DNA from 3 places in the Spirillospora sp. NPDC029432 genome. Region 2 is predicted to be linked to each of the others. Evidence: riboswitches for the same ligand, from Rfam matches in the RefSeq annotation. Region 2 holds a riboswitch; each other region holds the start of a gene.

Region 1 (6,942 bases), on a different contig from region 2:
CAGGCCCTGAGCGAAACGACCGCCGCCGTGGTCGTGGCCACCCACGACCGCCAGCTCCTACGGGACACCGCGACCTGGCCCGCGCTGCGCCTCTGACCGGCCCGCCGGGAGCGCCTTCGACCGGCACCTGCTCGAAGCGGAACTCGGCAGGCGCGGCCACGACACGGTCGCGGCCGCCCTGCCGATGTCCGATCTCCCAGAGGCCCCGGGCGGGGCCTCTGGGAGATCGGCGCGCGGGCGCCGGTCAGACGGGCTGGCCGAGGGGGCGGAGCACCACGGTGTTGACGTCGGGCTCTTCGTGGGGCCCGTGCGGCGGGTGGGAGGCCACCGCGTCTACGACGAGCGGGATCTGGAGTGGCTCCACCTGTGCACCCGGCTCCGCGCGTCCGGCATGCCCGTGACCCTGATCCGCGAGTACGCGGCGCTGGTGCGCGACGGCGCCGGGACCGTCCGGGACAGGCTCGCCCTCCTGCGCCGCCACCAGGAGCGCCTGGAGGCCAGGATCGAGGAGCTGCGGCAGTGCTCGGCCCTGGTCGCGCACAAGGTGGCCCTCTACGAGGCGCAGCTCGCCGATGACGGGCAGGACCCGTTCTGGAGCGCGCGGGGCTAGCGCGGCCACGTCAGGCCGTCATGGCCAGGGCGAGGGAGCCGATGACGGGGGCCGCGTACACCAGCGGCGCCGGGATGTGGGCGAACGAGCGCGCGCGCAGGACGGTGATCACGGCCCCGGTGAAGTAGAGCACCAGGCCGATCGCCGCGGCGACGCCGATGGCCGGGACGAACAGCCCGGCGACGAGGCCCGCGGCGCCGGCGGCCTTGGCGGTGCCGAGCCAGGGCCACCAGGAGCGCGGGACGCCGTACTGGGCCAGGGGCTCCACGACCCACTTGACGTGGAAGAAGACCGAGCCGGCGGAGAAGCCGGCCATGGCGGCGGCCAGGAGGGTGACGATCACGTAGGCGGTGGACATGTGCTGCTCCTCGCGTCGGTTTCGCGTGCTTCACCGGGTCGACCCGCCGCGGCGCACGAGTGTGACAGGCGGCCGCGAAAAAGTTCTGGCAGGGGCGTTGAGCTGGGGGGATTCGGCTGTCGGTCCCGTCGCCGATACTTGAGGCATGCCTGAACTGCCTGAGGTCGAGTCGCTGGCCGGGTTCCTGCGCGAGCACGCGGTCGGGAGCGTGGTCGCGCGGGTCGACGTGCTCGCGATCTCGGCGCTGAAGACGTACGACCCGCCGGTCACGGCGCTGGGCGGGCTGACCGTCACGGGGGTCGAGCGGTACGGGAAGTTCCTCGACGTGGACGTCGACGGGCTGCATCTCGTGATCCATCTGGCGCGGGCCGGATGGCTGCGGTGGCGGGAGGAGATGCCGATGCGGCCGGCGCGGCCGGGCGGCAAGAATCCGCTGGCGCTGCGGGTGCATCTGGACGGCGGCGCCGGGTTCGACCTGACGGAGGCGGGCACCAAGAAGGGCCTCGCGGTCTACGTCGTCCGCGATCCCCAGGAGGTGCCCGGGGTGGCGGGGCTGGGGCCGGATCCGCTGGCGGAGTCGTTCACCGCCGGGACGCTCGCGGAGATCGTCAAGGGGCGGCGGACGCAGATCAAGGGGCTGCTGCGCGACCAGAAGGTGATCGCCGGGATCGGGAACGCCTACTCCGACGAGGTGCTGCACGTCGCGAGGATGTCGCCGTTCAAGATCGCGTCATCGCTGACCGAGGCGGAGATCGGGGAGCTGTACGAGGCGATCCGCGCCACGCTCGCGGACGCGGTGGAGCGGGCCCGCGGCGTCGCGGCGCAGGACCTCAAGGGCGAGAAGAAGTCCGGGCTGCGGGTGCACGGGCGTACGGGCCAGGCGTGCCCGGTGTGCGGGGACACGATCAGGGAGGTGTCGTTCGCCGACTCCTCGCTGCAGTATTGCCCGACCTGCCAGACGGGCGGCAAGCCCCTGGCGGACCGGCGGATGTCGCGGCTGCTTAAGTGATCAGCGGACCTTGGGAACGTCGCCGAAGAGCGGGGCGACCTTGGTCCACCGGTTGAGCTCGCAGCCGTCGTCGCGGGTGAACTTGGCGCTGACCCGCTCGTTCTTCCAGGTGCCCTTGACCGTGGCGATCTCCGGACCGCCGTAGATCTTGGTGCACATCTGGTTCTCCGGAACGGGCTGGAACGGGGCCTGGGCCTTGCCGAGGGCGGTGCAGGCCTGCTCGGCCTTCGGGTGGTCGCCACCCGCGGGATCGCAGGTCAGGGTCCATTTCTTGGCGGGCGCCTGGGCCGAGGCCTTGACCTCGATCGTCAGGCTGTCCTTGCCGGAGGGCTGGACGGAGGTGGTGGCGGAGGGCTTGTCCGCGGAAGGGGTCTGGGCCTGTTCCTCGCCGCAGGCCGCCAATGACAGGATCATGGCTAGGCCGGGCGTCGTGAAAAGGAGCGTCCGATACCGCATGCGTGATTCGACGCGGGCGGGGTCCGCGCGGTTCCATGGAGGTGTGATGATTTTCGGGGACGACGTCCCGGCGGTTGACGCGAAGGACGTTCCGCAGGACGCGTACCTGCTGGATGTGCGGGAGCAGGACGAGTGGGACGCGGGGCACGCGCCCGGGGCGGTGCACATTCCGATGGGGCGGCTCAGCGACCGGGCCGGTGAGGTCCCGCGCGACCAGGAGGTCTTCGTGGTCTGCCGGTCGGGCGTGCGCTCGGCGCAGGTGACGGTGGCGCTCAACCAGGCCGGCTGGCTGGCGAAGAACGTCGACGGGGGCATGAAGCGCTGGGTGGAGAGCGGCCGCCCGATGGAGACCGACACGGGGACCGAACCCTACGTCGCCTGAGGGTTATGATCGGTTTTGACCGATTGACCGCGGGAGCTCGGGCCATGCCGGGCTGAGAGGGCGGCTTGAACGCGGCGCCGCCGACCGCATGAACCTGTCCGGGTAATGCCGGCGTAGGGAGTGTGCGTCCCGTGACGTCCGATGTCCAGTCACGCCCTCGTGAAGAGGTCCCGTTCACGCTTCTCGAACCGGCGCCGAAGGTGCTGGGCTTCTGGGACCAGAGCGCCTTCTGGGCCAACCTCGGGGTCAGCCTCTTCGCCTTCTCCGGCGCGTACACCGTGCTCGCCCCCGACGAGAACGGGACGCCGACGCTCTCGATCATGGCCGGGATCGTGGCCATGGCGGTCGGGACCGCGCTCGGCGGGCTGATGCTCGGCCTGGCGGCGGCGCCCGGCGCGCGGACGGGGCAGCCGGCGATGGTGCTGCTGCGCGGGCTGTTCGGGGCGCGGCTGTCGTACGTGCCGACCGTCCTCAACATCGCGCAGCTGATCGGCTGGGGCACGTTCGAGCTGATCGTGATCGCGGACGCGGCGACCGCGCTGTGGGACGGGATCCCGCGCTGGGCGTACGTGGTCGCCGCCGGGGCGCTGACGACCGCGCTGACGATCTGGCCGCTGGGCTCGGTGCGGATGCTGCGCCGGTACGTGACGGCCGCCGTGATGATCGCGCTGGTCTACTTCTACGTCCAGCTGCTGCGCGAGCCGCTGCCCGACCTGACCGAGGGCTCCTGGGGCGGGTTCTGGATCGGCGCGGACGCGGCGCTCGCGGTGTCGATCTCGTGGGTGCCGGTGGCGGCCGACTACACGCGGCACGCGCGCTCCGCCAAGGGCGCCTTCGGGGCCGCGGCCGTCGGCTACTCGGTGACGCAGATCATCGCGTACGTGCTGGGGCTGCTGGCGCTGGCCCTGGTCGCGGGCGATTCCGGGAAGGTGTTCGACCCGTTCCTGGGCGTGACGCTCGGGGTGCTGTTCTTCGCGGTGTTCGTGCTGCGGGAGGCGGACCAGTCGTTCGCGAACGTCTACTCCACCGCCGTCTCGATCCAGAACCTCGTGCCGCGCGCCGACCGCAGGGTCCTGACGGTCGCGCTCGGCGCCGGGATCACCGGGCTGGCGCTGCTGCTGGACATCGGGGACTACGCCGCGTTCCTGTCGCTGATCGGGTCGGTGTTCGTGCCGATGCTGGGCGTGCTGGCCGCCGACTTCTTCCTCGGCCGGGGCCGCTGGCGGGCCGCGATCGGCAGGGCGGACGTGTCCGGGCTCGGCTGGGACGTCTCCCGCCGGGCCCCCGCCCGCTGGGGCATGATCGCCGCCTGGGCGGTCGGGTTCGTCGCGTACCAGCTGATCTACCCGGGCGCGGTGAGCCGGTGGGCGGCGTTCTGGCGGGACGTGCAGGGCCTGATCGGCTTCACCCCGCAGGGCTGGATGAGCGCCTCGCTGCTGTCGTTCCTGATCGCCGGGCTGGCCGCGGTGGCGATCGGACGGCTCGGCGCCGGCCGCCGTTCGCCGCGTGACGCGGGGTGACACGCCGGTTTCCTGGCGCTGACGTGGTGTTCTTCCGGTAAAGGGACCCCTATCGTGGGAACTTTTCCACGGTGGTTGCCCGGCGGCGGCCCAGGGCTCGGTGGCACGATGACAGGCGTGCGGATGGACGTTCACGACCCGATCGCCCGTGCCGTCATCGAATGCGCCGCGGACGCGATCGTGGCCGTCGACGACGGTCTGCGGGTCACGGTGTGGAACCCGGCGGCCGAGCGGATGTTCGGCTGGCGCGCCGACGAGCTGCTCGGGCGGGTGCTGCCGATCGTTCCGGACGAGCTCAAGGCCGAGCACAACGCCGTCCAGGAGCGGCTGCTGACCCGGCGCACCGGCGAGGGCGGCCAGATCTCGATCGCCACCCGCCGGTTCCACCGCGACGGGCGGCTGATCGACGTGCGGATCGACAACAGCCTGCTCCAGTCGCGCGACGGCGAGCCGCTCGGCTGGGTCGGGGTCTACCACCCGGTCGAGGAGGACGAGGTCGCGCAGCACCACATGGCCGAGCGGGCCCGGCTGGTGCGCCGCCTGAACGACATCGTCGCCGACCTGAACGCCGAGCTCGACCTGGGCGTCGTGCTCGACCGGATCACCGCCGCGCTGATCGAGCTGACCGGCGCGGACGCGGGCGGGTTCGTCCGGATCGAGGGCGACCGGCTGCGGCTGGTGAACGTGTCCGGGCTGCCCGAGCGCATGCTGGGCACCACCGCCGACCTGCGGTCCAGCCTGGTCGGCGAGCTGATGAGATCCGGCAAGACGGTCAAGCTGGCCACCGGCGCGCGCCGGCTCGACGACCTGATCTGGTCCGAGCTGGACGGCCTGCACACGGTCGCGCTCGGGCTCTCGTTCCTGCAGAACAAGCCGTACGGCGCCCTGTACGCCCTGTTCTCCGGCCGCAGGATCGGCCACACCGAGCTGGAGCTGCTGGAGCTGCTGGCCGGGCACGCCGGGGTCGCGGTGGGCAACGCCGTCGCGTACGCCGAGGTCGTCCGGCAGCGGGCGCACGAGCGGGCGGTGATCGACTCCAGCGCGGACGGTATCGCGGTGCTCGACCGCGACGGCCTCGTCCGGCAGTGGAACCCGGCCGCGTCCGCCCTGACGGGGATCCCGCCCGACGAGGCGGTGGGCCGGCCGCTGCCGTTCGAGCTGCCCGCGCTCGGCGAGATGCTCACCATCCCGCTGGAGACGGGCGTCTGGCTGAACGTGCTGGTCGCGGAGATCGAGGAGACCGACGAGCTGGTGGTCGACTTCCGCGACGTGACCGAGGCCAAGGCGCTGGAGGAGGCCAAGGACCTCTTCCTCGCCACGACCAGCCACGAGCTGCGGACGCCGGTGACGGTCGTCCAGGGGTTCGCCAGCACGCTGACCAACCGGTGGGACGAGCTGGCCGACGCCGACCGGCGGGCCGCGGTCGCGACGATCGCCGAACGCGCCCAGTCGCTCGGCCGGCTGGTCGAGCACCTGCTGCGCGGCGCCCGTGCCGGGGCCGACGAGCTGGCCGTCACGATCGAGACGTTCGACCTGGTCAAGGTGCTGGAGGGCGTGGTCGCGGGGTTCCGCTCGCTGTCGGACCTGCACCGCGTCGAGCTGGAGATCGAGCCCGGCCTGCCGCCGGCCCGCGGGGACGCGCTGGCCACCGACATCGTGCTGGGGCAGCTGCTGGAGAACGCGTTCAAGTACTCCCCGGACGGCGGCGAGGTCCGCGTCCGGGCCCGCTGCGAGGGCGGCGAGCTCGAGATCACGGTGGCGGACGAGGGGATCGGGATCGCGCCCGGCGACCATGACCGGATCTTCGAGCGGTTCGTGCAGGGGGAGGCCGGGGACCGGCGCCGTTTCGGCGGCATCGGACTCGGTCTCTACATTGTGAAACGCCTCACAGAGGCGCAGGGCGGCCGGATCTCCGCGCATCCCGCCCGGACGGACGGCGCCCGTACCGGCACCCGGATGTGCCTGCGTCTCAGGGTCGCCGACTGAGATCGCCCGTACACCGGCCGTGACCTGCGGATCCAAAACGTGATCATTGCGTGAGGCCGCGCCACTGGAACGTTCCGGCTGCGCCAGTGTGACGGACGAAACGTACGCGTGAGGAGTAATCCGCCGTTGGCTGGATAGATCCCTAGATGTTCGCGGTCGGGGAGGAGCCCGCGAGGCTCGTTCCGCACGGGCGATGGTGGCCGTGACCGGAGGGTCAGTCGCTCGTTGAGCGGGGGACAGGGTGTTGCGCCAAGGTTTCTGGATGGCCACATTCGGGCATTTCGGTCGTACCAGCAGGCCACAGGTTCGCGGGAGGTGAGGGCGTCGAGCGTCGTACTGCTGCCACACGCGCCGTCCAGCGTCGCGGTCGCCCGCAGGCGCCTGAGCGCCGACCTGGTCGCCTCGGGCGTCTTCGAGGGCATCGTCGACGACGCCAGCGTCATCGTCAGCGAACTCCTCAGCAACGCGCTGCGCCACGCGCGCCCGCTGCCGTCCGGGCAGATCCGCCTCACCTGGACCCGTGACGGCGACCGCCTCGAACTCGCCGTCAGCGACGGCGGCGCCATGACCGAACCCCGACGCGGCCCCGGCACCCTCTCCTCGCTCGGCGGCCGCGGCCTC
Region 2 (6,942 bases):
CACATCGAGCAGAAGTGCGCGGTCTTGGCCGGCGCGGCCGGCAGCGTCTCGTCATGGAACGAGCGCGCCGTGTCCGGGTCCAGCGCCAGGTTGAACTGGTCCTCCCAGCGGAACTCGAACCGCGCGTCCGACAGCGCGTCGTCCCACGCCTGCGCCCCCGGATGCCCCTTGGCCAGGTCGGCGGCATGCGCGGCGATCTTGTACGCGATCATGCCCGCCTTCACGTCCTCGCGGTCCGGCAGCCCCAGATGCTCCTTCGGCGTGACATAGCAGAGCATCGCGGTGCCGTGCCAGCCGATCATCGCGGCGCCGATCGCCGAGGTGATGTGGTCGTACCCCGGCGCGATGTCGGTGGTCAGCGGCCCGAGCGTGTAGAACGGCGCCCCGTCGCACAGCTCCTGCTGCAGGTCCACGTTCTCCTTGATCTTGTGCATCGGGACGTGGCCGGGGCCCTCGTTCATCACCTGGTTGCCGTACTCCGCCGCGATCCGCGTCAGCTCGCCCTGCGTGCGCAACTCCGCGAACTGCGCCTCGTCGTTGGCGTCGGCGATCGACCCCGGCCGCAGCCCGTCGCCGAGCGACCACGTGACGTCGTACGCGGCGAAGATCTCGCACAGCTCCCGGAAGTGCGTGTAGAGGAAGTTCTCCTCGTGGTGGGCCAGGCACCACGCGGCCATGATCGACCCGCCCCGCGACACGATCCCGGTCTTGCGGCGCGCCGTCAGCGGCACGTACCGCAGCAGCACCCCGGCGTGCACGGTCATGTAGTCCACGCCCTGCTCGGCCTGCTCCACCACGGTGTCGCGGAAGATCTCGTACGTCAGCTCCGCCGGGTCCCCGCCGACCTTCTCCACCGCCTGATACAGCGGGACGGTCCCGACCGGGACGGGCGAGTTCCGCAGGATCCACTCCCGCGTCGTGTGGATGTCCCGCCCGGTCGACAGATCCATGATCGTGTCGGCGCCCCACCGGGTCGCCCACGTCATCTTCTCCACCTCGTCCTCGATCGACGAGGCCACCGCGCTGTTCCCGATGTTCGCGTTGACCTTCACCAGGAAGTTGCGCCCGATGACCATCGGCTCGATCTCGGGATGGTTCACGTTCGCCGGCAGCACCGCCCGCCCGGCGGCCAGCTCGGCCCGCACGAACTCCGGCTCCACGCCCTCGCGCAGCGCCGCGAACTCCATCTCCGGAGTGATCTCCCCGCGCCGGGCGTACGCCCGCTGCGTCACCGCCTCCCCGGTGGCCCGGCGCGGACGGCGCTCCGCGAACGCCGCCCGCTCCCGCATCGGATCGGCCGCCCCGCGCCCGCCGCGCCCATCGCGCCCGCCGCGCCCATCGCGCCCGTCGTCCTCCGGCCGCACCGCGCGGCCGTCGTACTCCTCGGTGTCCCCGCGCCCGGCGATCCACGCCCCGCGCAGCGGCGGCAGCCCCCGCCGCACGTCCGCCTCGTAGGCGGGATCGGTGTACGGCCCGGACGTGTCGTACAGCACCACGGCGCCGCCGTCCGTCAGCGTCACCTCCCGCATCGGCACCCGCACATCGGGCGCGGAGCCCTGCAGGTAGGTCTTGCGAGAAACGGTGGGGGTGCGCATGTCAGTCACCCGTTCACTCCCTTCGCCGGCATAACCCGGAGCAGGTTCTGGCGGTCAGCGGCCGTCCAGCCGCTATCTCAGCCCGGTTCGCCGGGCCCCCGCGTCACGTCGTGATCAACATAGCACTCCGTGCCATCGGGCCCCCGTGCACGCGATCGGCTACGCAGAGTTTTTAGGTTTCGCGGACAGTGATCATGATTCGAATGTATGTTCGCCATGTGCGGCTCAGATATAACTACCGGATCTACCCGACATGTGCTCAGCGACGGGCCTTGGCGCGGGCCTTCGGTTGTGCGCGGGTCGTGTTCAATGATGGTCTTGCTCTTCGCAATGCCGCGTACGAGGCCGGTCTGCCCTACATCTCGGACGCGGCTCTGTCCAGGCAGGTCATCACTCAGGCGAAGAAGTCCCCTGCGCGAGCATGGCTGGCGGAGGTGTCGGCGGTCGCCCTCCAGCAGGCGCTTGCCGATCTGAACGCGGCATACCGCAATTTCTTCGAATCCATCACAGGCCATCGCCGGGGACCCAAGGTGGAGCCGCCCAAACCTCGATCGCGAAAGAGCGCCCGACAAGCGATACGCCTCACCCGTGCCGGCTTCCGCCTGCGTTCGAACGGGCGTTTGTACGCAGCGAGGATCGGCGAAATATCTGTCCGCTGGTCCCGGCCGCTGACGTCCGAACCGACCTCGGTGACGATCATCAAGGACTCCGCGGGACGCTATTTTGCGTCATTCGTCGTGGATGTGGAGACGTCTCCGCTGCCTATGCGTACCGACGAGGTGGGGATCGACCTCGGTCTCACGAGCTTCGCCGTTCTCTCCACCGGGCACAAGGTGGCATCGCCCCAATATCTGCGTCGCGCTGAGAAGAGGCTTCAAAGTGCCCAGCGCGTGGTGGCTCGACGTCAAGAAGGTTCGAACAACCGGGCGAAGGCAGAGCGACGACTCGCCCGGCGGCATGCGAAGGTGGCGGATGCACGCCGGGATTTCCTCCACAAGCTCTCCACCGGAATCGTCCGCGACAACCAAGCGGTCTATGTGGAGAACTTGGCGGTGAAGGGTCTCGCCCGGGGACGATTGAGCAAGAGTGTGCACGATGCGGGATGGGCGACGTTCGTGGCGATGCTGGAGTACAAGGCGGAACGGGCGGGCCGATATATGGCCAAGATCGGCCGCTTCGAGCCGACCAGCCAGGTCTGCTCCGCATGCGGGGTGAAGGACGGGCCCAAGCCTCTCAGCGTGCGCAGTTGGACCTGCGTCGCATGCGGGGCCGAGCACGATCGTGACCACAACGCCGCACTGAACATCCTGGCCGCCGGGCGGGCGGACAGGCTAAACGTCTGTGGAGGCCGGATCGCGGTACGCGGTGGTCCTGCCCTTGAAACAGAAACCTCACGAGTGAGGACGTCAACCGGTCAGGTTCCAGCACTGGACGCCGTGTAGAGGAGGTCGCGGAGCCCGGGGAGGGTTCGCGCTCGCCATGCCCCGGAACGGGTGAAAGGGGTACCGGCTCGGGAGACCGGCGTGCCGATCGTGGAGGTGCCGGAGGAGGGGGTGCCTGCGGGGCGGGCGGGGGCTGCGGCAGACTTGGGCGGGTGATGATCAGGGGTCGCGGGGTGGACGCCCTGGCCGCCGCGGGGCTGGCGGCGGTCGCCGTGGGAGCGGCGGCGGAGTGGCCGGGAGTGCGGCCGCTGGATCCGGCCGGGGCGATGATGCTCGTGGCGGCGCACGTGCCGCTGGCGTGGCGGCGGCGCCGGCCGGGGGTCGCGCTGGCGCTGGTGGTGGCGCTGGCGCTGCCGTTCCACCTGCTCCAGTACCAGCATCACGCGGTGGCCCCGGCCGAGGTCTTCGCGCTGTTCACGTTCGCGGTCCTCGGGCGGCGGGTGCTGACGGTCCTGCTCGGCACGGCGGCGCTGCTGGCCGCCTGCGCGGTGATCTTCGCGATGGGGGCGAGCGGGCGGACCGGGCTGGAACAGGTCGGCGTGGTCGAGGCGATCGTCGCGGTGGTCGTCGGCGTGCAGGGCTGGCGGGTCCACAGGGCGCGGGTGGCGGCGATCACCGACCGGGCGGAGCGGGCCGAGCGGACGCGCGAGGAGGAGGCCCGCCGCCGGGTCGCCGAGGAGCGGCTGCGGATCGCGCGGGACCTGCACGACCTGCTCGCGCACAGCATCACGGTCATCGGCGTGCAGGCGGGCGCGGCCGCGCACCTGGTGAAGCGGGACGGGCCGGTGGACCGGGCCGGGCTGGCGGACACGCTGGACGGCATTGCCGCCACCTGCCGCGACGCCCGCACCGAGCTGCGGGCGACGCTCCAGGTGCTGCGGGAGACGGAGCCGGGGCCGCGCGCGGTGCCGCCGGGCGCGGCGGGGATCGCGGAGCTGGTGGAGGCCGCGCGGGCGGCCGGGCTGGACGCGGTGCTCGCCGAACGTGGCGAGGGCCGCGAGTCGCCCGAGGCCGGGATCGTGGCGTACCGGATCGTCCAGGAGGCGCTGACCAACGTGGTCAAGCACGCCCGCGCGACGGCCGTCGAGGTGTCGCTGGTGCGGGCGGACGGCGACCTGCGGATCACGGTGGCCGATAACGGCCGCGGCGCGGCGGGCGCGGCCGGCGGCGGGTTCGGGATCGTGGGGATGGCCGAGCGTGCCCGCAGCGTCGGCGGGACGGCCGAGGCGGGGCCGGGCCCGGACGGCGGGTTCACGGTGACCGCCGTGCTGCCGCTGGGCGCGGGTCAGCGGGCGGACGCCAGGTAGAGGAGGGCCGCCAGGCTGGACGAGGAGCCGATCTCACCGCGGGCGGCCAGCTCGGGGACCGAGGCCAGCGGGACCCACTCGATCCGCTCGGCCTCCACGTCGGTGGGGTCGCCCACGTGCTCGGCGCCGTCGGCGCGGTAGAGGTGGTGGACGCCGTCGTGCACGCCGGGGGAGGCGCGCACGTCCAGGAGGTGCTCCAGCGCGCCGGCCCGCCAGCCGGTCTCCTCCAGCAGCTCGCGGGCCGCGGCCGCGGCCGGGTCCTCGCCGTCCTCGACCCGGCCGCCGGGGATCTCCCAGCCCCACCGGTCGGTGATGAAGCGGTGCCGCCAGATCAGCAGCGCGCGGTCGCGGCCGTCGACGGCGACCACGCCGGCCGCGTTCCGGACCCGCAGGAGGTGGTGGTCGAAGCGGCGCCCGTCGGGCAGCTCGACGTCGGCCAGGCACACGTCCATCCAGGGGCTGCGGTAGACGTACCTCTCGCCGTGCAGGGTCCATCGCATGGCCCGCAGGCTATCGGCGGGCTTTACCAACCCTGACGATAGGGTCATGGTCATTGGGGGATAGGGGAGGCGATCGCGTCAGTGAGCCCTGATGTCGACAGGTCACCGGAGCCCGGCCGGGGCACTGTGTCGGGCCGGATCTGGACGGTGCCGAACGCGCTGAGCTTCGCGCGGCTGCTGGGGGTCCCGCTCTTCCTGTGGCTGGTGCTGGCCGAGGCCGACTGGTGGGCGCTGGGCCTGCTGGTGGCGGCGGGGCTGTCGGACTGGCTGGACGGCAAGCTCGCCCGGATGCTGAACCAGACCAGCCGGCTCGGCGTCGTGCTGGACCCGGCGGCCGACCGGCTCTACATCCTGGCGACGCTGATCGGGCTGACGGTCCGGGACATCATCCCGCTGTGGCTGGTGGTGCTGCTGGTGGGCCGGGAGGTCGCGATCACGCCGATCGTGCCGGTGATGCGCCGCCTCGGGTACGGGGGGACCCTGCCGGTGCACTTCATCGGCAAGGCGGCGACGATGTGCCTGCTGTACGCGTTCCCGCTGCTGCTGCTCGGCGGGCACGACGGCCCGGTGGCCACCGGCGCCCGGATCATCGGCTGGTCGTTCGCCATCTGGGGCACGGCCCTGTACTGGTGGGCGGCGATCCTGTACTGGGCGCAGACCCGCAGGCTCATCATCGAGCACCGCGCCGGGCCGCCCGAGCCGCCGCCCGATCCGCCCCGCGGCCCCCAGCCCGATCCCGACCCGTCGGCCGGCGACCAGAAGGGAGCGGAGACACCGCGATGAAGGCCGTTGTGATGGCGGGCGGCGAGGGGACGCGGCTGCGTCCGATGACCGCCAACCAGCCCAAGCCCCTGCTCCCGCTCGTCAACCGGCCGATCATGGAACACGTGCTGCGCCTGCTCAAGCGGCACGGGTTCGACGAGACCGTGGTGACCGTCCAGTTCCTGGCCGCGCTGATCCGCAACTACTTCGGGGACGGCGAGGAGCTCGGCATGTCGCTGAGCTACGCCACCGAGGAGATCCCGCTGGGCACGGCGGGCAGCGTCAAGAACGCGGCGGAGGCGCTGCGCGACGACCGCTTCCTGGTGATCTCCGGGGACGCGCTCACCGACATCGACCTGACCGACATGGTGCGCTTCCACCGGGAGAACGGGGCGCTGGTCACCATCGGCCTCAAGCGGGTCCCGAACCCGCTGGAGTTCGGCATCATCATCGTGGACGACGAGGGCCGCATCCAGCGCTTCCTGGAGAAGCCGACCTGGGGCCAGGTGTTCTCCGACACCGTCAACACCGGCATCTACATCATGGAGCCGGAGGTCCTCGACCATGTCGAGAAGGGCCGCTCGGTCGACTGGTCCGGCGAGGTGTTCCCCAAGCTGCTGGCCGAGGGCGCGCCGCTGTACGGGTACGTCGCCGACTGCTACTGGGAGGACGTCGGCACCCACGCCAGCTACATGAAGGCCCAGGCGGACATGCTGTCGGGGCTCGTGGACGTCGACCTGCAGGGGTTCGAGCTGTCGCCGGGCGTGTGGGTGGCCGAGGGCGCCGAGGTGGACGCCGAGGCGATCCTGAAGGGCCCGCTGTACGTCGGCGACTACGCCAAGGTCGAGGCGGGCGTGGAGCTGCGCGAGTTCACCGTGCTGGGCAGCAACGTGGTGGTGAAGGAGGGCGCGTTCCTGCACCGTGCCGTCGTGCACGACAACGTGTTCATCGCGCCGTCCACGAACCTGCGCGGCTGCGTGATCGGCAAGAACACCGACATCATGGCGGGCGCGCGGGTCGAGGAGGGCGCGGTCGTCGGGGACGAGTGCGTGATCGAGGCCGAGGCGTACGTCTCCAGCCAGGTCAAGGTGTACCCGTTCAAGACCATCGAGGCCGGCGCGGTCGTCAACACCAGCGTGATCTGGGAGTCGCGGGGGCAGCGCAACCTGTTCGGCCCGCGCGGGGTGTCCGGGCTGATCAACGTGGAGATCACCCCGGAGCTGGCGGTGCGGCTGGCCAGCGCGTACGCGACGACGCTGAAGAAGGGCACGGCGGTGGTGACCGGCCGGGACGCCTCGCGCGCGGCCCGGACGCTCAAGCGGGCGGTGATCAGCGC
Region 3 (6,942 bases), on a different contig from region 2:
CTGGTCCGGCAGGATCTCCATGTCGTCGTCCGACAGATCCACCGGCCGCTCGTCGTCGGGTCCCTGGCTCATGCCACCCATTGTCGGCCATCGGGGGCCGTGATCGGTGCGTCAGGAGGCGTCGCGGAGGCGGCGGGCGAGTGACCGTGCGGCGGCGCGCGGGTCGGCCGCCTCGGTGATCGCCCGGACGACCACGATCCGGCGCGCGCCGGCCGCCAGGACCTCGTCCAGGTTGCCCTCGTCGATGCCGCCGATCGCGAACCAGGGACGGCCCTGGCGCTGGGCGGCCGCGTACCGCAGCAGCTCGACGCCGGGCGCCGCGCGGCCGGGCTTGGTCGGGGTCGGCCAGACCGGGCCGGCGCAGAAGTAGTCGGTGCCGGGCTCGCCCGCGGCGGCCGCGGCCAGCTCGCCGGCGGGCGTCGAGCGGCCGATCAGGATGTCCTCGCCGACGATCGCGCGGGCCGCGGGGACCGGCAGGTCGTCCTGGCCGAGGTGCAGGACGTCGGCCTGGACGGCGTGCGCGATGTCGGCGCGGTCGTTGACGGCCAGGAGGGCGCCGTGCCGTTCGCAGGCGGCGCGGAACACCCGCAGGTACTCCATCTCCTGCCGGGCTTCGAGGCCCTTCTGGCGGAGCTGGACGATGTCGACGCCGCCGGCGAGGGCGGCGTCGAGGAACTCGGGAAGGTCGCCCTGCCGCTCGCGCGCGTCCGTGCAGAGGTAGAGACGGGCCCGGTCGAGCCGGGCGCGCAGGGCCACGGCCCGGTCGGAGAGCAGGTGCCTGGACACGGTGGGGGCGGGTTCCTTCCTGGCGTGCCGATCGCGGGACCGCGCGCGGCGGATCGCCGCCGCGGGCGGTCCCGCAATCCTGTCACGTGTGTTCGGCCGGGCTTTCCAGAGGGTCCGCCGGTATCAGCGCGTCCCCTGGCGGCGGCCCCCCAGACCCCCGGGCCACCGCCGAGAACCGGTCAGAACGCCAGTGCCTGGGCGCGCCGCCGGACCTCCGTCCCGCGGTTCTCGCTGAGCGCCTGGACGGGCGTCCCCGGCAGCGTGTCGTCGGCCGTGAACAGCCACCGAAGGGTCTCGACATCGTCGAAACCCGCGTCCGACAGCAGCGTGAGCGTGCCGGAGAGGCCCTTGATGACCTGCCCGTCCTGGATGAAGGCGGCGGGCACCATCGGCTTCCCCTCGCGGCGGACCGACAGCAGCTTGCGCTCGCTGAGGAGCTGCTTGATCCGGCCGGGCTTGATACCGAGCCGCGCGGTCGCCTCCTGGAGGGAGAGCCACTCCCCGGCGAGGGCGTCGGTGTGGGGGTCGAGAGCGCTTTCTACGGTTGCGTGCAGTTGCGTCACGCCCCCTTGCTACCACGCCCCCACGACACTCAAACCCTCACGGCCGGGCGGCGTCCCGTACCGGCACCGACGGGTCGGCCAGAGCCGCGGCGTCGACGGGGGTGCGGTTCGCGATGAGCCGCTTGGCCTGGACCATGTCGCGCGGCGTCCCGACGGTGAGGATCGCCTCCAGGCGGTCGCCGGTGAGCCAGCAGACGGCCCATTTGGCGCCCGCCGGGTCGCCACGGCGCACCATGCGCTCGGCGACCGGATGGTGCCCGACGTACTGCACCATCCGCCCGAACTGCTCGGACCAGAAGTACGGGACGGCGTCGTACGCCGCGTCCTCGCCGAGGAGCGTCCCGGCGGCCACGGCGGGGGCGTTCAGCGCGGTGTCCCAGTGCTCGACGAGCAGCCGGCGCCCGAACCGGGCGGACCACCAGGCGGCGCAGTCGCCGACCGCGACCACGTCCCGCCGGTACGGGCCGTCCTCGCCGCCGGTGGAGACGCGGAACGAGGCGTCGGTCACGACCCCGCGGTCGACCAGGACGCCGGAGCCGTCCAGCCACCCGAGGTCGGGCCGGACGCCGACGCCCACCACGACCTCGTCGGCGTCGATCCGCTCGCCGCCGGCCAGCAGCAGGCCGCCGGGCTCGATCTCCGCGACCTTGACGCCGGTGCGCAGCTCGACGCCCGCCTCGGCGTACCAGGGGGCGGTCAGCGCGCCGACCTCGGCGCCGATCGCGTTGGCCAGCGGGGCGTCGGCGGCCTCGACGACCGTCACCGCGCAGCCCTTCTTCGCGGCCGCGGTGGCGACCTCGGCGCCGATCCAGCCGGCTCCGACGATCACCACCCGGGCGCCCGCGGTGAGCCGGGCGCGCAGCGCGCGGGCGTCGTCGATGGTCCGGACGACGTGCTGCGGGCCGTCGCCGGGCAGCGTGACCGGGGTGGCGCCGGTGGCGATGACGAGCCCGTCGAAGTCCAGGTCGCCGGCCGTGGTGGCGACCGTGCCGCCGCCGCCCGGCGCGAGCCGCAGGCCGGTGGCGCGCTCGCCGAGCAGCAGCCGCGCGCGCAGGGCGTCCCAGTCGGCGTCGACCGTCGTGTCGTCGCTCTCCCCCGCGAGCACGGCCTTCGACAGCGGCGGCCGGTCGTACGGCCGGTGCCGCTCGGCCGACAGCAGGGTCAGCTCGCCCTCGTACCCCTTGCCGCGCAGGGCCTCGACGGCGCGCACGCCGCCCAGCCCGCCGCCCACAACGATCACGCTCTCCATGGCCGTCCACCCTAGTCGGCGGGCCCGGACGGCTGCCAGACAGCTGTCCAGACGGGTGACCAATATCATCCCGGTCGCGGGCGGACGTATGGTGGGGGGGAACGAGCGCGGGAGCCCGGTCCGACCGGGCTGAGAGGGCGGCTGACCGGGCCGCCGACCGCTGGAACCTGATCCGGATCATGCCGGCGAAGGGAGCGTGGATTGGACATCGCCATCATCGGCGCGGGCGTCGTCGGGCTGGCCACCGCGTGGCGCACGGCCGCCCGCGGCGCCGCCGTCACCCTGGTCGACCCGGCCCCCGCGAGCGGGGCCTCCGCCGTCGCGGCGGGCATGCTGACCCCCGTCAGCGAGCTGACCTACGGCGAGGAGCCGCTGCTGCGCCTCGGGCTCGCCTCGCGCGACCGCTACGGCGCGTTCGTCGCCGAGCTGGAGGAGCTCACGGGGCTCGGCACCGGCTACCGCACCGACGGCATCATCGAGGTCGCGTTCGACTCCGACGACCTGAGGCACCTCGACGACCTGCGGCGCTTCCAGGAGTCGCTCGGCATCCCCACCGAGGCCCTGAACGGGCGCGAGTGCCGCAGGCTGGAGCCGATGCTGGCGCCCGGCGTCCGCGGCGGCCTGCTCGCCCCCGAGGACGGCTCGATCGACCCCCGGCGGCTGGCGCCGGCGCTGCTGGCCGCCGCCGAGAAGCACGGCGTGCGGCTCGTCCGGCGCAAGGCCGCCGCGCTGATCGTGGAGAACGACGCCGCGGCGGGCGTGCGGCTCGACGACGGGTCCGAGGTGCGCGCGGACAAGGTGCTGCTGGCCGCCGGCCCCTGGTCGGGCGACCTGGAGGGGCTGCCGCCCGGGACCGTTCCACCGGTGCGTCCCGTCAAGGGCCAGGTGATCCGGCTCCGCACCCGCGTGCCGTTCCTGCGGCGCGCCACCCGGGGGCTGGTGAAGGGCTCGTCGGTCTACCTCGTGCCGCGCGCCGACGGCGAGATCGTCCTCGGCGCCACCCAGGAGGAGATGGGCTTCGACACCCGCGTCACCGCCGGCGGGCTGTGGGAGCTGCTGCGCGACGCCCGCGAGCTGCTGCCCGGCCTCACCGAGCTGGAGTTCGCCGAGGTGTCGGCGGGGCTGCGGCCCGGCTCGCCCGACAACGCCCCGGTGATGGGCCCCACCGCGCTGCCCGGCCTCGTCCTCGGGACGGGCCACTTCCGCAACGGCATCCTGCTCACCCCCGTGAGCGGCGACATCCTGGCCGAGGTGCTGCTGGACGGCACCGTGCCGGAGGTCGGCCGCCCCTTCACCCCCGACCGGCTGACGGAGACGGCATGAAGATCATCATCAACGGCGAGGCGCGCGAGGTGCCCGCCGGGACCAGCGTGGCGGCCGCGGTCAGCGGCTACACCGGCCGGTCCGGCCCGGCCGAGGCCGGGCTCGCGGCCGCGCTGAACGACGAGGTCGTCCGGCGCTCGCAGTGGGAGGCGACGACGCTGAAGGAGGCGGATCGGCTCGAGGTGCTGACCGCCGTGCAGGGAGGTTGAACATGAACGGCACCGACGGCGCCCCCGGCACCGCGCACGGCACGGGCGGCGCGGGCAGCGCGGACGGCGCGGCGGACGGCCCGCTGGTCATCGCGGGCGAGGAGGTCGGCTCCCGGCTGATCATGGGGACCGGCGGGGCGCCCAGCATGAGCGTGCTGCGCGCGGCCCTGACCGCGTCCGGCACCGCGCTCACCACGGTCGCGATGCGGCGGGTCGACCCGTCGGCGCGCGGCTCGGTGCTGGACGTGCTGCGCGAGTGCGGCATCCGGGTGCTGCCCAACACCGCCGGCTGCTTCACCGCGGGCGAGGCGGTGCTCACCGCCAAGCTGGCCCGCGAGGCGCTCGGCACGGACTGGGTGAAGCTGGAGGTCATCGCCGACGAGCACACCCTGCTCCCGGACCCGATCGAGCTGGTCGAGGCGGCCGAGCAGCTGGTGGACGACGGCTTCACCGTCCTCCCGTACACCAACGACGACCCGGTGCTGGCGCGCCGCCTGGAGCAGGCGGGCTGCGCGGCCGTCATGCCGCTCGGCTCCCCCATCGGCTCCGGCCTGGGCATCCGCAACCCGCACAACATCGAGCTGATCGTCGAGCGGGCGGGCGTCCCGGTCATCCTGGACGCCGGCCTCGGCACGGCCAGCGACGCCGCGCTGGCGATGGAGCTGGGCTGCGACGCCGTGCTGCTGGCGACCGCCGTGACGCGCGCGCAGTCGCCGGCCCGGATGGCGGCGGCGATGCGGCACGCGGTGGAGGCCGGGCGGCTGGCGCGGCTGGCCGGGCGCATCCCGCGGCGCAAGTACGCGCAGGCGTCCTCGCCCTGGGAGGGCCTCAGCGGCTGATCGTTAAGCGACGCTACAGAGAGGGCTGTAGCAATATTCGCTGGACCTGAAACGCGACCGCGGGTGATCGTTCGGTGTCGGTCGAAACATCCCGTACCTAAGGTTCAGCGCATGCGAAAGCCAGAAGAGGCCGTACCGGCCGATCCCGGACGGCGCGCGCGGCGGCTCGCCGTGGCCGCCGCCACCGTCACGGTCGTCCTGTGGTCGTCGGCGTTCGTGTCCATCCGCAGCGCGGGCGAGGACTACGGGCCCGGCGCCCTCGCGCTTGGCCGGCTGCTGGCCGGCACGGTGACGCTCGCCCTGCTCTGCCTGATCCGCCGCGAGGGCCTGCCGCCGCGCGGCGCGTGGCCCGGGATCGCCGCCTCCGGCGTGCTGTGGTTCGGCGCGTACATGGTCGCCCTCAACTGGGGCGAGCAGCTCGTCGACGCCGGCACCGCCGCGATGGTGGTCAACATCGGGCCGCTGCTGATCGCCCTGTTCGGCGGCTGGCTGCTCAAGGAGGGCTTCCCGCCCGCGCTGCTGGCCGGGATGGCGGTGTCGTTCGCGGGCGCGGTCGTGGTCGGCCTCTCCATGTCCGGCGGAGGCCGCTCCCCGCTGCTCGGCGTCCTGCTGTGCGTGGTCGCGGCCGTGACGTACGCGGCGGGCGTGCTCAGCCAGAAGCCCGCGCTCCGGCACGGCTCCGCGCTCCAGGTCACCACCTGGGGGTGCGCCATCGGCGCGCTGACCTGCCTCCCCTTCGCCGGGCAGCTGATCTCCGAGGCGGCCGACGCCTCGTTCGGCTCAACGCTGAACATGATCTACCTTGGCGTCTTCCCGACCGCGCTCGCGTTCACCACCTGGGCGTACGCGCTGGCCCGCACCTCGGCCGGGAAGATGGGCGCCACCACGTACGCCGTCCCCGCGCTCGTCGTCGGGATGTCGTGGGCCGCGCTCGACGAGGTCCCCGGCTGGCTCACCCTCGCGGGCGGCCTGCTCTGCCTGGCGGGCGTCGCCGTCTCGCGCCGCCGCTCCGCCGCCCCCGCACCGGCCCCCGCGCCGGCCGTCCCGCCTTCTGCGCCGGAACCCGTACAGGCGGGGAAAGAACCCGTACCATAGGTCGCGGCGGCCTTCGCAAGGCCCGGCCCCGCCGCCGAAGATCGGCCGGGGAGGTCATCCTCCCGGCTGATGGTTCCGTCCTGGAAGGCCTCTAAACTCGCTCTGATGGACGCCACGGTCGCTGATCCACTCGTCGGGCAGGTGCTCGACGGGCGCTACCGCATTGAGTCCCGAATCGCCCGCGGCGGGATGGCGACGGTCTACGTCGCCCGCGACATCCGGCTCGACCGCACCGTTGCGATCAAGGTGATGCACGCGGGGCTCGCCTCCGACGAGGACTTCGTCCGCCGGTTCATCGGCGAGGCCAAGGCCGCCGCCGCGCTCTCCAACCCCAACGTCGTCGCGGTCTACGACCAGCGCACCGACGGCGAGCACGTCTTCCTCGTGATGGAGTACGTGCGCGGGCACACGCTGCGCGACCTGCTGACCGAGCGCGGCCGGCTGGGCCCGCGCGCCGCCCTGGAGATCATGCAGCCGGTGCTGGCCGCGCTGGGCGCCGCCCACCGCGCCGGCCTCGTCCACCGCGACGTCAAGCCCGAGAACGTCCTGATCGACCAGGACGGCCAGGTCAAGGTCGCCGACTTCGGGCTGGCCCGGGCCGAGACCGCCAGCGGCATGACCAAGACCGGCATGATCATCGGCACCGTCGGCTACCTCGCCCCCGAGCAGGTGCTGTCGGGCAGCGCCGACGTCCGCTCCGACGTCTACGCCGCCGGCACCCTCCTGTTCGAACTGCTCACCGGCGAGCTGCCGCACCAGGGCGACACGCCCCTGGCGGTCGCCTACAAGCACGTCAACGACCCGGTCCCGCCGCCGTCGACGCTCGCCCCCGGCCTCCCCCACACGGTGGACGCGCTCGTCGAACGCGCCACCGCCAA

What was found. Region 2 has a riboswitch for thiamine pyrophosphate ahead of thiC (phosphomethylpyrimidine synthase ThiC). Riboswitches for the same ligand answer to the same signal wherever they lie in the genome.
Region 1: linked by a shared signal. The riboswitch ahead of AB0881_RS19725 (cytosine permease) and the one ahead of thiC (phosphomethylpyrimidine synthase ThiC) in region 2 are both predicted to bind thiamine pyrophosphate.
Region 3: linked by a shared signal. The riboswitch ahead of thiO (glycine oxidase ThiO) and the one ahead of thiC (phosphomethylpyrimidine synthase ThiC) in region 2 are both predicted to bind thiamine pyrophosphate.

What each region holds. Positions count from the first base shown of each region.
Region 1 covers NZ_JBEZWH010000023.1:6,793-13,734, reverse strand. Annotated here, with positions in the region: gene AB0881_RS19755 (ABC-F family ATP-binding cassette domain-containing protein) at 1-96, shown strand, start outside; gene AB0881_RS19750 (MerR family transcriptional regulator) at 185-610, shown strand; gene AB0881_RS19745 (DoxX family protein) at 621-968, opposite strand; gene AB0881_RS19740 (DNA-formamidopyrimidine glycosylase family protein) at 1,114-1,977, shown strand; gene AB0881_RS19735 (SSI family serine proteinase inhibitor) at 1,978-2,391, opposite strand; gene AB0881_RS19730 (rhodanese-like domain-containing protein) at 2,483-2,815, shown strand; TPP riboswitch at 2,835-2,953, shown strand; gene AB0881_RS19725 (cytosine permease) at 2,947-4,335, shown strand; gene AB0881_RS19720 (PAS domain-containing protein) at 4,459-6,321, shown strand; gene AB0881_RS19715 (ATP-binding protein) at 6,637-6,942, shown strand, end outside.
Region 2 covers NZ_JBEZWH010000124.1:1,119-8,060, forward strand. Annotated here, with positions in the region: gene thiC (phosphomethylpyrimidine synthase ThiC) at 1-1,595, opposite strand, end outside; TPP riboswitch at 1,596-1,707, opposite strand; gene AB0881_RS40890 (RNA-guided endonuclease TnpB family protein) at 1,814-3,037, shown strand; gene AB0881_RS40895 (histidine kinase) at 3,193-4,344, shown strand; gene AB0881_RS40900 (NUDIX hydrolase) at 4,323-4,844, opposite strand; gene AB0881_RS40905 (CDP-alcohol phosphatidyltransferase family protein) at 4,926-5,627, shown strand; gene AB0881_RS40910 (mannose-1-phosphate guanyltransferase) at 5,624-6,942, shown strand, end outside.
Region 3 covers NZ_JBEZWH010000114.1:6,836-13,777, reverse strand. Annotated here, with positions in the region: gene AB0881_RS40360 (hypothetical protein) at 1-72, opposite strand, end outside; gene thiE (thiamine phosphate synthase) at 112-786, opposite strand; gene AB0881_RS40350 (Rv2175c family DNA-binding protein) at 966-1,349, opposite strand; gene AB0881_RS40345 (FAD-dependent oxidoreductase) at 1,387-2,598, opposite strand; TPP riboswitch at 2,696-2,809, shown strand; gene thiO (glycine oxidase ThiO) at 2,800-3,921, shown strand; gene thiS (sulfur carrier protein ThiS) at 3,918-4,130, shown strand; gene AB0881_RS40330 (thiazole synthase) at 4,133-4,969, shown strand; gene AB0881_RS40325 (DMT family transporter) at 5,081-6,064, shown strand; gene pknB (Stk1 family PASTA domain-containing Ser/Thr kinase) at 6,170-6,942, shown strand, end outside.